One region of the Microbacterium sp. P5_B6 genome, then DNA from elsewhere that is predicted to be linked to it. Evidence: predicted binding sites of a transcription regulator. Region 1 holds the regulator's gene; each other region holds the start of a gene.

The links. Region 1 encodes HrcA, which represses chaperone genes, less so after heat shock. Its sites were predicted from a motif close to TTNGCACTCGNNNNNNNCGAGTGCNAA; they were not measured.
Region 2: AC1DP3_RS07395 (Hsp20/alpha crystallin family protein) is a predicted target of HrcA. The motif match lies at 1,854-1,880, and genes of this name have one in related genera.
Region 3: groES (co-chaperone GroES) is a predicted target of HrcA. The motif match lies at 1,811-1,837, and genes of this name have one in related genera.

What each region holds. Positions count from the first base shown of each region.
Region 1 is NZ_JBFULL010000002.1:637,963-641,237, forward strand. It holds gene dnaJ (molecular chaperone DnaJ) at 1-764, opposite strand, end outside; gene hrcA (heat-inducible transcriptional repressor HrcA) at 807-1,844, opposite strand; gene hemW (radical SAM family heme chaperone HemW) at 1,948-3,165, opposite strand; gene AC1DP3_RS04730 (DUF1990 family protein) at 3,165-3,275, opposite strand, start outside.
Region 2 is NZ_JBFULL010000004.1:154,408-157,682, reverse strand. It holds gene AC1DP3_RS07405 (ABC transporter permease) at 1-307, opposite strand, end outside; gene AC1DP3_RS07400 (ABC transporter ATP-binding protein) at 304-1,128, opposite strand; gene AC1DP3_RS07395 (Hsp20/alpha crystallin family protein) at 1,327-1,782, opposite strand; gene AC1DP3_RS07390 (L-serine ammonia-lyase, iron-sulfur-dependent, subunit alpha) at 2,159-3,275, opposite strand, start outside.
Region 3 is NZ_JBFULL010000009.1:82,288-85,562, forward strand. It holds gene rarD (EamA family transporter RarD) at 275-1,183, opposite strand; gene groES (co-chaperone GroES) at 1,435-1,731, opposite strand; gene AC1DP3_RS13610 (THUMP-like domain-containing protein) at 1,879-3,090, shown strand.

The sequences.
Region 1 (3,275 bases):
CTGAACACCTCGTGTGCCTGGACATTGACCTCGATGTAGAGATCGCCGTTCGGGCCGCCCGCGGGGCCCACCTCGCCCGAGCCGGGGAGCTGCAGACGGAGGCCCGTCTCGACGCCCGCCGGGATGTCGATCGATACAGTACGGCGGGCGCGGACACGACCCTGACCCTGGCACGTCGCGCACGGGTAGGGGATGGTCGTGCCGTAGCCCTGGCAGACGTTGCACGGCTGGCTCGTCACGACGTTGCCGAGAAGACTCCGCACCTGGCGCTGGATGTTGCCCGACCCGTGGCAGATCTCGCAGGTCACCGGGGCAGTGCCGGGCTGGCAGCACGACCCCTTGCAGGTCTCACAGAGGACCGCGGTGTCGACGTCCAGTTCGCGGTGCGCGCCGAAGATGACGTCGCCGAGTTCGAGCGTGACCCGCACAAGCGCGTCCTGGCCCCGCTCGCGGCGGGACCGGGGGCGTCCGGGCCTGCCGCCCGCCCCCGCGCCGAAGAACGTCTCGAAGATGTCGCCGAAGCCGCTGAAGTTCTGGCCGCCGCCGCCGAACGGCGAGTCATTCCCGCCCATGTCGTAGCGCGCCCGCTGCTCGGGGTCGCTCAGGACGTCATAGGCGTGCGTCACGAGCTTGAAGCGCTCGGACGCATCCGCACCGGGGTTGACGTCCGGGTGGAGCTCCCGCGCCAGCTTGCGGTACGCCTTCTTGATCTCATCGAGAGTCGCCTCTCGCGAAACCCCGAGGACCTCGTAGTGGTCAGCCACAATCGCCTTCCCGCCGCGCGCGCGCGGATCGTGTCGTACGCCTCAGCGGGCGTTCTCGTCGTCGTCGAGCATCCGGCTGAGGTAGCGGGCCACTGCCCGCACCGCTGCGAGATTGCTCGGGTAGTCCATCCGCGTGGGGCCGAGGAGTCCCACGCGCGCCTGGGCGCCGGTCGCGTCGTAGTCGCTGGCGACAACCGATGCCTCGCCGAGGCCGAAGGGCTCGTTCTCGCGTCCGATGCTCGTCGCCAGGCCATGCTCGTCGGCGACCATCTCACTCATGAGCCTCAGGAGCGTCACCTGCTCTTCGATGGCCTCGAGGAGGGGGTAGATGCTCCCCCTGAAGTCCGACTCCCGTCGTGCGAGGTTCGCCGCGCCTGCCATCACCAGGCGGTCCTGACGGAACTCCTCGAGCTCCTCCGCGACGATGCGGACGATCGCGACCGCGGTGGCGGCGGCGCCCGGCTCGTCCGTGGCCGCCGCGAGGAACTCGTCGACCCGCTGCGCGCCCTCACGCACGGAGCGTCCCACGATGAGGTCGGCGACGACGGTGCGCGCGCGCGTCATCGCGGCTTCGTCGAGTTCGAGGCGCGAGGCGACGAGGCGCTGCGAGACCCGGCCCGTGTCAGTGACGAGGATCACGATCAGACGGCCTCCCTCGAGGGAGACCAGTTCGACGTGCGACACGCTCGCTCGTGCGAACGACGGGTACTGGACGATCGCGACCTGCCCGGTCAGCTGCGTCAGCCCCCGCACGGTGCGCACGAGCAGATCGTCCAGATCTGCCGGCCCGTCGAGGAACGACGAGATCGCGTGACGCTGAGCCGGAGTCAGGGGCCGGATCGCCGCGAGGTGGTCGACGAAGACGCGGTAGCCCTTGTCGGTGGGGATGCGGCCGGACGACGTGTGCGGGGCGGCGATCAGCTCCTCGTCCTCGAGGAGGGCCATGTCATTGCGGATGGTCGCGGCGGACACCCCGAAGGAATGGCGCTCGACGATCGACTTGCTGCCGACGGGCTCGTGGGTGTCGACGTAGTCCTGCACGATGGCCCGGAGAACTTCGAGTCCTCGATCGGTGACCATCTGCCCTCCTCACGCCGTCATCGCTCCACTGGCACTCGCCCGAGCCGAGTGCCAATTCTAGCGGATGGGCGCGCCGCGATCCCGGACGCGCCCGCAGGGCGGTTCAGTCCGTGAGCGCACGCACGACCGCGTCGGCGAGCAGTCGTCCCCGCCTCGTCAGGACGATGCGCCCGCGGACGGCTGCGGTGCCGTCGATGAGACCGTCCGCGATGAGGGCGGCGACACCCTGTCGCGCCTCCCCCGGCACCTCGTCGATCGGCAGCCCCTCGCGGATGCGCGAGCGCAGCAGCACGTTCTCGAGGGTGCGTGCTGCGGCATCCGGTCGCTCTCTTCCGGCTGCCGGAGATTCACCGCCCGCCAGCCGCTGGGCATAGGCCGCAGGGTGCTTGACGTTCCAGAACCGCACGCCGGCCACGTGGCTGTGCGCCCCGGGTCCGAAGCCCCACCAGTCATAGCCGAGCCAGTAGGCGAGGTTGTGACGTGAGCGGTGCTGATCGCCGCGCGCCCAATTGGAGATCTCGTACCACTCGTAGCCGTCTGCCGCGAGCAGATCGTCGGCGAGCTCGTACATGTCGGCCTGCAGGTCGTCGTCCGGCGAGGCCACTTCGCCGCGTCGGATCTGGCGCGCGAGCTTCGTGCCGTCCTCGATGATCAAGGCGTATGCCGAGACATGGTCGGGTGCGAGCGCGACCGCGGTCTCGACCGACTGCCGCCAATCGTCGAGAGACTCGCCCGGAGCGCCGTAGATGAGGTCGAGGCTCACGCCCAGGCCGGCGCGTCGCGCCGATGCCACGGCGGAGGCGACGTTCACCGGGTCGTGCGTGCGGTCGAGTGCCGCGAGGACGTGGGGAACCGCCGACTGCATGCCGAGCGAGAGCCGGGTGACGCCGGACGCGGCGAGCTCGGCGGCGACAGCATCCGTCACGGTGTCTGGATTGGCCTCGACCGTGATCTCGGCACCGTCGGCGATGCCGAAGGCGGTCCGGACGCCGTCGAGCATGCGTCCGAGATCGCCGGGAGGAAGCAGGGTGGGCGTCCCCCCGCCGAAGAAGACGGTGCTCGCCGGCCGCACGCCGCCGGCCTGCGCGAGGACTCCGGCCGCGAGACCTACCTCGTGCAGCAGCGTGTCGGCGTACTCGTCCTGGCGGGAACCCCGCAGCTCGCTGGAGGTGTACGTGTTGAAGTCGCAATAGCCGCAGCGCACCCGGCAGAAGGGCACGTGCAGGTACACGCCGAACGGCGTGGCGGGATCGATCGGGGCATCCGCCGGAAGTGCCCCATCCGCCGGCGCAGGATCGCCGAGCGGAAGCGCGGAGCCCATCAGGCGGGGGTCGTGTACAGGGGCGAGATCGCCCGCAGGTAGCGCGTGAACAGCTCGCGGCGGCGGCGGCGCGTGAGGGCCGGCAGCATCCGGTACAGCAGCGCGACGGG
Region 2 (3,275 bases), on a different contig from region 1:
ACGCCAGGCCGTAGCCGACGATGAAGTCGCCCTTGCCGAGCGGCGTGGTCATCAGCCTCTCGAGGGTGCCCGACCGGCGCTCGCGGAGGGTCGTGATCGAGGTGATCAGGAACATGATGATGAAGGGGAACAGCGCCAGGATGGGCGGGCCGTAGATGTCGAAGACACCCTCCTGATCGCTGAACAGCCACGCGAACAGGCCGACGAGCAGGCTCGGTGCGATCAGCATGAGGGCGATCGAGCGGCGATCGTGGCTGAGCTGCCGGAGCACCCGACCGCTCGTCGCGAAGGTGCGGAGGCCGTTCATCCCTCCGCCTCCTCACGTGCCTCGCGACGCGTTCTCGGCCGGTGGGGAGGTGCGGCGGATGCCTCGTCCCCCGCGGGCGCGGTGCGTGGCTGACCGCCGGCGACATCGCGTTCGATGAGCGTGAGGAACGCGGCATCCGGATCCGGGGCACCCGTATCCGACAGGAGGCGCGCGGGTGTCGTGTCGGCGATGATCCGCCCGGCGCGCATGAGCACGATGCGATCGCAGCGGAGCGCCTCGTCCATGACGTGGCTGCTCACGACGATCGTCGCCCCGGACTCGGCGAGAGTGCGGAAGATCGCCCAGAGCTCGGAGCGCAGCAGGGGGTCGAGCCCCACCGTCGGCTCGTCGAGTACGAGCAGCTCAGGCGTTCCGAGCATGGCCACGGCGAGCGACACCCGGCTCTCCTGGCCGCCGCTGAGCGAGTCGACGGTCTGCCGGGCCTGGTCGCCGAGGCCGACCTGCTCGATGACCCGGTCGACGTCCGACGGCGGCGCGCCGATGATCCGGGCGAAGTAGCCGAGGTTCTGCTGGATCGTCAGGTCGCCGTAGACGGAGGCCGCCTGCGTGTCGTAGGCGACGCGACGCCGCTGGGTCTGGGTGCCGGCGGGATCGCCGAGCACGGTCACCGTCCCGCCCTTGACTTTCTGCACACCCACGATGGAGCGCATGAGGGTGGTCTTGCCGCAGCCCGACGGACCCATGAGCCCCGTGATCTGGCCGCGCGGGATGTCGAGATCGAGGCCGGTGAACACCTCGGTGCTGCCGCGCCGCACCTGCAGGCCGCGCACTTCGACGGCATTGCCGGTCTGGTCAGTCATGGCGGGCTCGGACAGGGCGTGAAAGCGAGGGATTGATCACGGGACGAATTATCCGCTTGTTGCACCAACGCCGACAGCGGCGCTCGGGCATGGTCCGACATGCACGCGAAGACGGCGACAGCCCCCGGGCCCTGGGGGCTCGGGGGCTGTCATCGTCAGAATCGCGCGCCGACGCGTAGCCGGGGTGACTCCGCGGAGTCACTGCTCGACCGGCTGCGGCTCCTCGCGGTTCTCRTGCGCCATGATCGTCGGCGAGTTCTGGTCGGATGCGACCTCGATCTTGCGCGGCTTGGCCTTCTCGCTGACGGGGATCGTGACGMTGAGCACACCGTTGCTGTAGTTGGCCTTGATGTTCTCGGTGTCGATGCCCTGGCCGAGGTTCAGCTGACGCAGGAAGCTGACGGCCTCGCGCTCGCGGGTGATCCACTTGACGCCGTCGCCCGAGGTGAGCGAGCGCTCGGCGCGGATCGTGAGCAGCTGACCATCCACGTCGATGTCGACGGAGCCGGGGTCGACGCCCGGCATGTCAGCCGTGAGCACGTAGTGGTCGCCATCGCGGTAGAGGTCCATCGGCATGCGGCGGGGTCCGCGGCGCGTGTCGAACAGGCCGGACGCCAGGCGGTCCAGGTCACGGAACGGGTCGTAAGAAGCCATTTTCGTCTCCTTCGTTGCGTGGTTTCCCATTGATCTGAAACTTGAGCCTCAGCGGCTCAAGTACCTCCAGATTAGCACTCGACCCCCGAGAGTGCCAGATGCCCCGTTCGCCCCCAGCGAACAACTCACCAAGAAGCGGCCCGTTCCCACGACCCTCAACCAGCCCATCAGACGCCAAGCACGGTCCCATCCAGCGCCCACCCTGAACGGCCCCCAAACCGAGGCTGGATCCGGTCGTCCCAGACGCCGAGCCGAGGCCCCCGAAAGGCGCGCGGGAGCGCCCACGTCAGCTAGGCGACCTGCGTCCCCCATCCAAAGCGACCAACGCGACGCAACCTGCAAAACCAGCGGAACCATCGTCGATCATGGAAAGAAGTCAACATTCGATGACGTTCACCGCGAGCCCGCCTTCGCTGGTCTCCTTGTACTTGTTCGACATGTCGATGCCCGTCTGGCGCATGGTCTCGACGACGGCGTCGAGCGACACATAGTGCGACCCGTCGCCGCGCAACGCCAGACGCGCTGCGGTCACGGCCGTCGACGCAGCGATCGCGTTGCGCTCGATGCAGGGGATCTGCACGAGCCCGCCGACGGGGTCGCAGGTGAGACCGAGGTGATGCTCCATGGCGATCTCGGCGGCGTTCTCGATCTGGCGATTCGTGCCGCCCATGACCGCGGTGAGGCCCCCGGCCGCCATGGCGCACGCCGAGCCGACCTCGGCCTGACAGCCGCCTTCGGCGCCCGAGATCGACGCGTTCGCCTTGAACAGCGAACCGAGAGCGGTCGCGGTCAGCAGGAAGCGGCGGATGCCGCGCCGCCGGTTCGCGTGGGCGATGAGGTCGTCGTCGACTGCGTCGGTCGAGGCCAGGACGGGCGGCGCCCCGAAACCGAGGAGCGCGCTGCCGACGAGCTCGCCGTACGGTGTCACGGCGTTGCCGGCCCCGAGCCCGGAGTCGGCGAGGAACCGCCACCAGTACATCGCGACCGCGGGGAGGATGCCGGCGGCGCCGTTCGTGGGCGCCGTCACGACGCGTCCGCCCGAAGCGTTCTCCTCGTTCACGGCGAGGGCGAAGGCTCCGAGCCACTCCCCCGGCAGTTCGCGGTGCCCGGCCGACTCGGCCTCCTCGAGCTGCTCTCGGATCGACGCCGCCCGCCGCTTGACGCGCAGCATCCCGGGCAGCTGGCCCTCGGCGGCGAGGCCCGCCTCGATGCATCCCGCCATCGCGTCCCAGATGGCGTCCAGCCCGTCGGCGATCTCCTCCTCGGTGCGCAGCGCCTCCTCATTGATGCGGGCGGCCTCGGCGATGGTGATCCCGCGCTCGTCGCAGGTCGCGAGCAGCTCTTCGGCGTTCTCGAACCGCAGCGGGTACGGGTGCGCCTCGACTCTCGCGGGCTCCCCGTCGCGGCGGATGAACCCGCCGCCGATGGAGTAGTAGGTCTCTTCGCTGAGCGGGGAGCCGTCCACTCCGACGGCGACGAGCGTCATGGCGTTG
Region 3 (3,275 bases), on a different contig from region 1:
TCGGTGAGAGCACGGGCGATGTACAGCAGGAAGGTGGCCCGCAGAGTCGGGACGGGCGCGCGGGATGACGGCGTCAGGCGCCGCGCGCGGCCCGCCGGCCCGCCGGCCGGGCGCGGGACCCCACTGGCGCGCTGGCGCCGGACCGCCCGGCCACTCTCACGCGGGAGCGGCCCGCGGGCGCCTCAGGTCAGCCCGCCCACTCTCACGCGGGAGCGGCCCGCGCGCGCCTCAGGTCGGCCCGCCCACTCTCACGCGGAGCCGTCCGAGGCGCGCCTCAGGTCAGCTCGGCGACGTCCGACGGGGCGTCGTCCTTCTGCCCGGCGCGCGCGCGGCGGGCGGCGAGCACGGAGTCGACGGTGAGGAGCGTCAGCGCCACCCACACGAGTCCGAAGCCGATCCAGCGCTCGACGGGCATCGGCTCGTTCAGCAGCCAGACGCCGAAGCTGAACTGCAGGATCGGTGCGACGAACTGCAGGATTCCGATGAGGGTCAGGGGCGCTCGCCGGGCGCCGGCCGCGAAGAAGAGCAGAGGTGTCGCCGTCGCGACTCCGGCGAGGAGCAGCAGGACCGTGTGGGCAGTGCTGCCGCTTCCGATCGTGAGGCCGGTGGTCAGCCCGACGACGACGAGCTGGATCACCGCGATCGGCGTCAGCCACAGCGATTCGAGCGTGAGGCCGCTGACCGCGTCGACCGACGGCCCGATCTGCTTCTTCACGAGGCCGTAGAGCCCGAAGCTGAAGGCGAGCGACAGGGCGATCCACGGGAACGAGTGGTATCCGACGATGATGACGAGCACCGCGGCGGTCGCGATGCCCAGGGCGACCCACTGGGCCGCACGGAGCCGCTCGTGCAGCACCAGCACTCCGAGCAGCACCGTGACGATGGGGTTGATGAAGTACCCGAGGCTGGTCTCGACCACGTGGTTTGTGAGCGTCGCGATCAGGAAGACCTGCCAGTTGACGTAGATCAGCGCGCCCGCCACGATCGTCCAGACCACGAGCCGCCGGTTGCGCAGGATCGTGACGAGCTTGCTCCAGGTGCGCGTGACGGTCAGGAGAATGGCGCAGAACGCCAGCGACAGCAGGATGCGCCAGGCGACGATCTCCCACGGGCCCGTGGGCTTCAGCAGCAGGAAGTACAGCGGGAGGAAGCCCCAGATCAAGTACGCGGTGAAGGCGTAGATGCCGCCGAGCCTGCGCTCGCGGGCGGCCGCCGGGCTGAGGGGTCCGGGTTCCGCCGCCGCCTCGGGCGAAGAAGCATCGGGCGACAGGCGTTCACGGCTCACCTACCAAGGGTAGGCCGCGGGTGATCGCGTCGGCCGCCGTGCGGCATCCGTCCCCTGCCTACCTGCCTGCGATTTCGGCCACGCGCGATCGGGAATGACGAAGGGGTCCGGATGCTGAGCATCCGAACCCCTTCGCGAAGCGCTTGTCGTCAGCGGACGACGACCGCCAGCACGTCGCGAGCCGACAGGACGAGGAACTCGTCGCCGCCGAACTTGACCTCGGTGCCGCCGTACTTGCTGTAGATCACGCGGTCGCCGACGGCGACGTCAAGCGGGATGCGGTTGCCGTTGTCGTCGATGCGACCGGGACCCACCGCGAAGACCTCGCCCTCCTGGGGCTTCTCCTTGGCGGTGTCGGGGATGACCAGACCGCTGGAGGTGGTCTGCTCGGCCTCGACCTGCTTGATGACGATGCGGTCCTCGAGCGGCTTGATGGAAACCGACACGGGTTTACCTCTGCTTTCCTTGTGACAAAACTCATTAGCACTCACATGGGGCGAGTGCTGATCCAGTCTAGGCGGGCGGCTGGCACTCTTGCAACGTGAGTGCCAGATGACGTCACACGCCGACGCGGTCACCCGTACGCTGGCCGGATGGATCTGGCTGAGCTCACCGCCCTGCTGACGCCCGAGGGCCTGCGGCTGCTCGACGAGATGCCTGCCATCGACTCCGCCGACGACGTCGCGCGCACAGTCTCGCGCCTGCGTGCCGCGGGGCACTCCCCCGAGGTCGTGTCGGCCGTGGTGGGCCAGGCGCGGCTGCGCACCCGCGCCCGCGCGAAGTTCGGCCCCTTCTCCGAGCGGATGCTGTTCACCCGCGCCGGCCTCGAGCAGGCGACGCGGCTGTCGATCGCCGGACGTCACGCCGCACGGTTCCGCGACGCCGGGATGTCCTCCGTCGCCGACCTGGGCTGCGGCATCGGCGGCGACGCGCTCGGCCTCGCGGCGCTGGGCCTCAAGGTGCTGGCCGTCGACGCCGACGAGGTCACCGCCGCGATCGCCGCCTACAACCTCGCGCCGTTCGGTGCGGACGCCGTCGTGCGGCACGCCCGGGCGGAGGAGGTGACGGATGCCGCAGCATCCGGAATCCCGCAGGCCGACGCGTACTGGCTCGACCCCGCTCGCCGCACGGCCGGACACTCCGAGACCTCGCGGACGAGGCCGGAGGACTGGTCGCCGTCGCTCGACTGGGTGTTCGACCTGGCCGCGCGGCATCCGGCCGGTGTGAAGCTCGGCCCGGCGCTCGATCGCGCGCTGCTCCCCGCCGATGCCGAGGCCCAGTGGGTCAGCGCCGAGGGATCGACCATCGAGCTCGTGGTGTGGACGGGAGCTCTGGCCCGGCCGGGGGTGCGACGGGCTGCACTCGTCGTGCGCGGCGAGTCGGCGTCGGAGCTGACGGGAGAAGCGGATGCCGAGGACGAGCCGGTGCGCGAGCTCGGCGCCTTCATCCACGAGCCCGACGGGGCGGTCATCCGCGCACGCCTCATCGGTGATGTCGCGCGCTCGCTCGACGCGGGCATGCTCGACGAGCACATCGCGTACCTGACGTCGGATGCTGCGCTGACGAGCCCCTTCGTCGCATCCTTCCGGGTGCGCGAAGAGCTGCCCGCCGATACGAAGAAGCTCGCCAAGGAGCTGCGTGCGCGCGGCATCGGGCGGCTCGAGATCAAGAAGCGGGGAGTGGATGTCGACCCCGCCGTGCTGCGCAAGACGCTGTCGCTGAAGGGCGATGAAGCGGCGACGCTCATCCTCACGCGCATCGGGAACAGGCGCAGGGCACTCCTGGCCGACCGAGTGGGGGCGTGAGCCGGGGTCATCCCGGCGTGAGCCGGGTCGAGGGTGCGTCAGCCCGGCGTGAGCCGGGTCGAGGGCGCGTCAGCCCGGCCTGAGCCGGGTCGAGGGCGCGTCAGCCCGGCCTGAGCCGGATCGAGGGCGCGGCAGCCCGGCCTGAGCCGGATCGAGGGCGCGGCAGCCCGGCCTGAGCCGGGTCG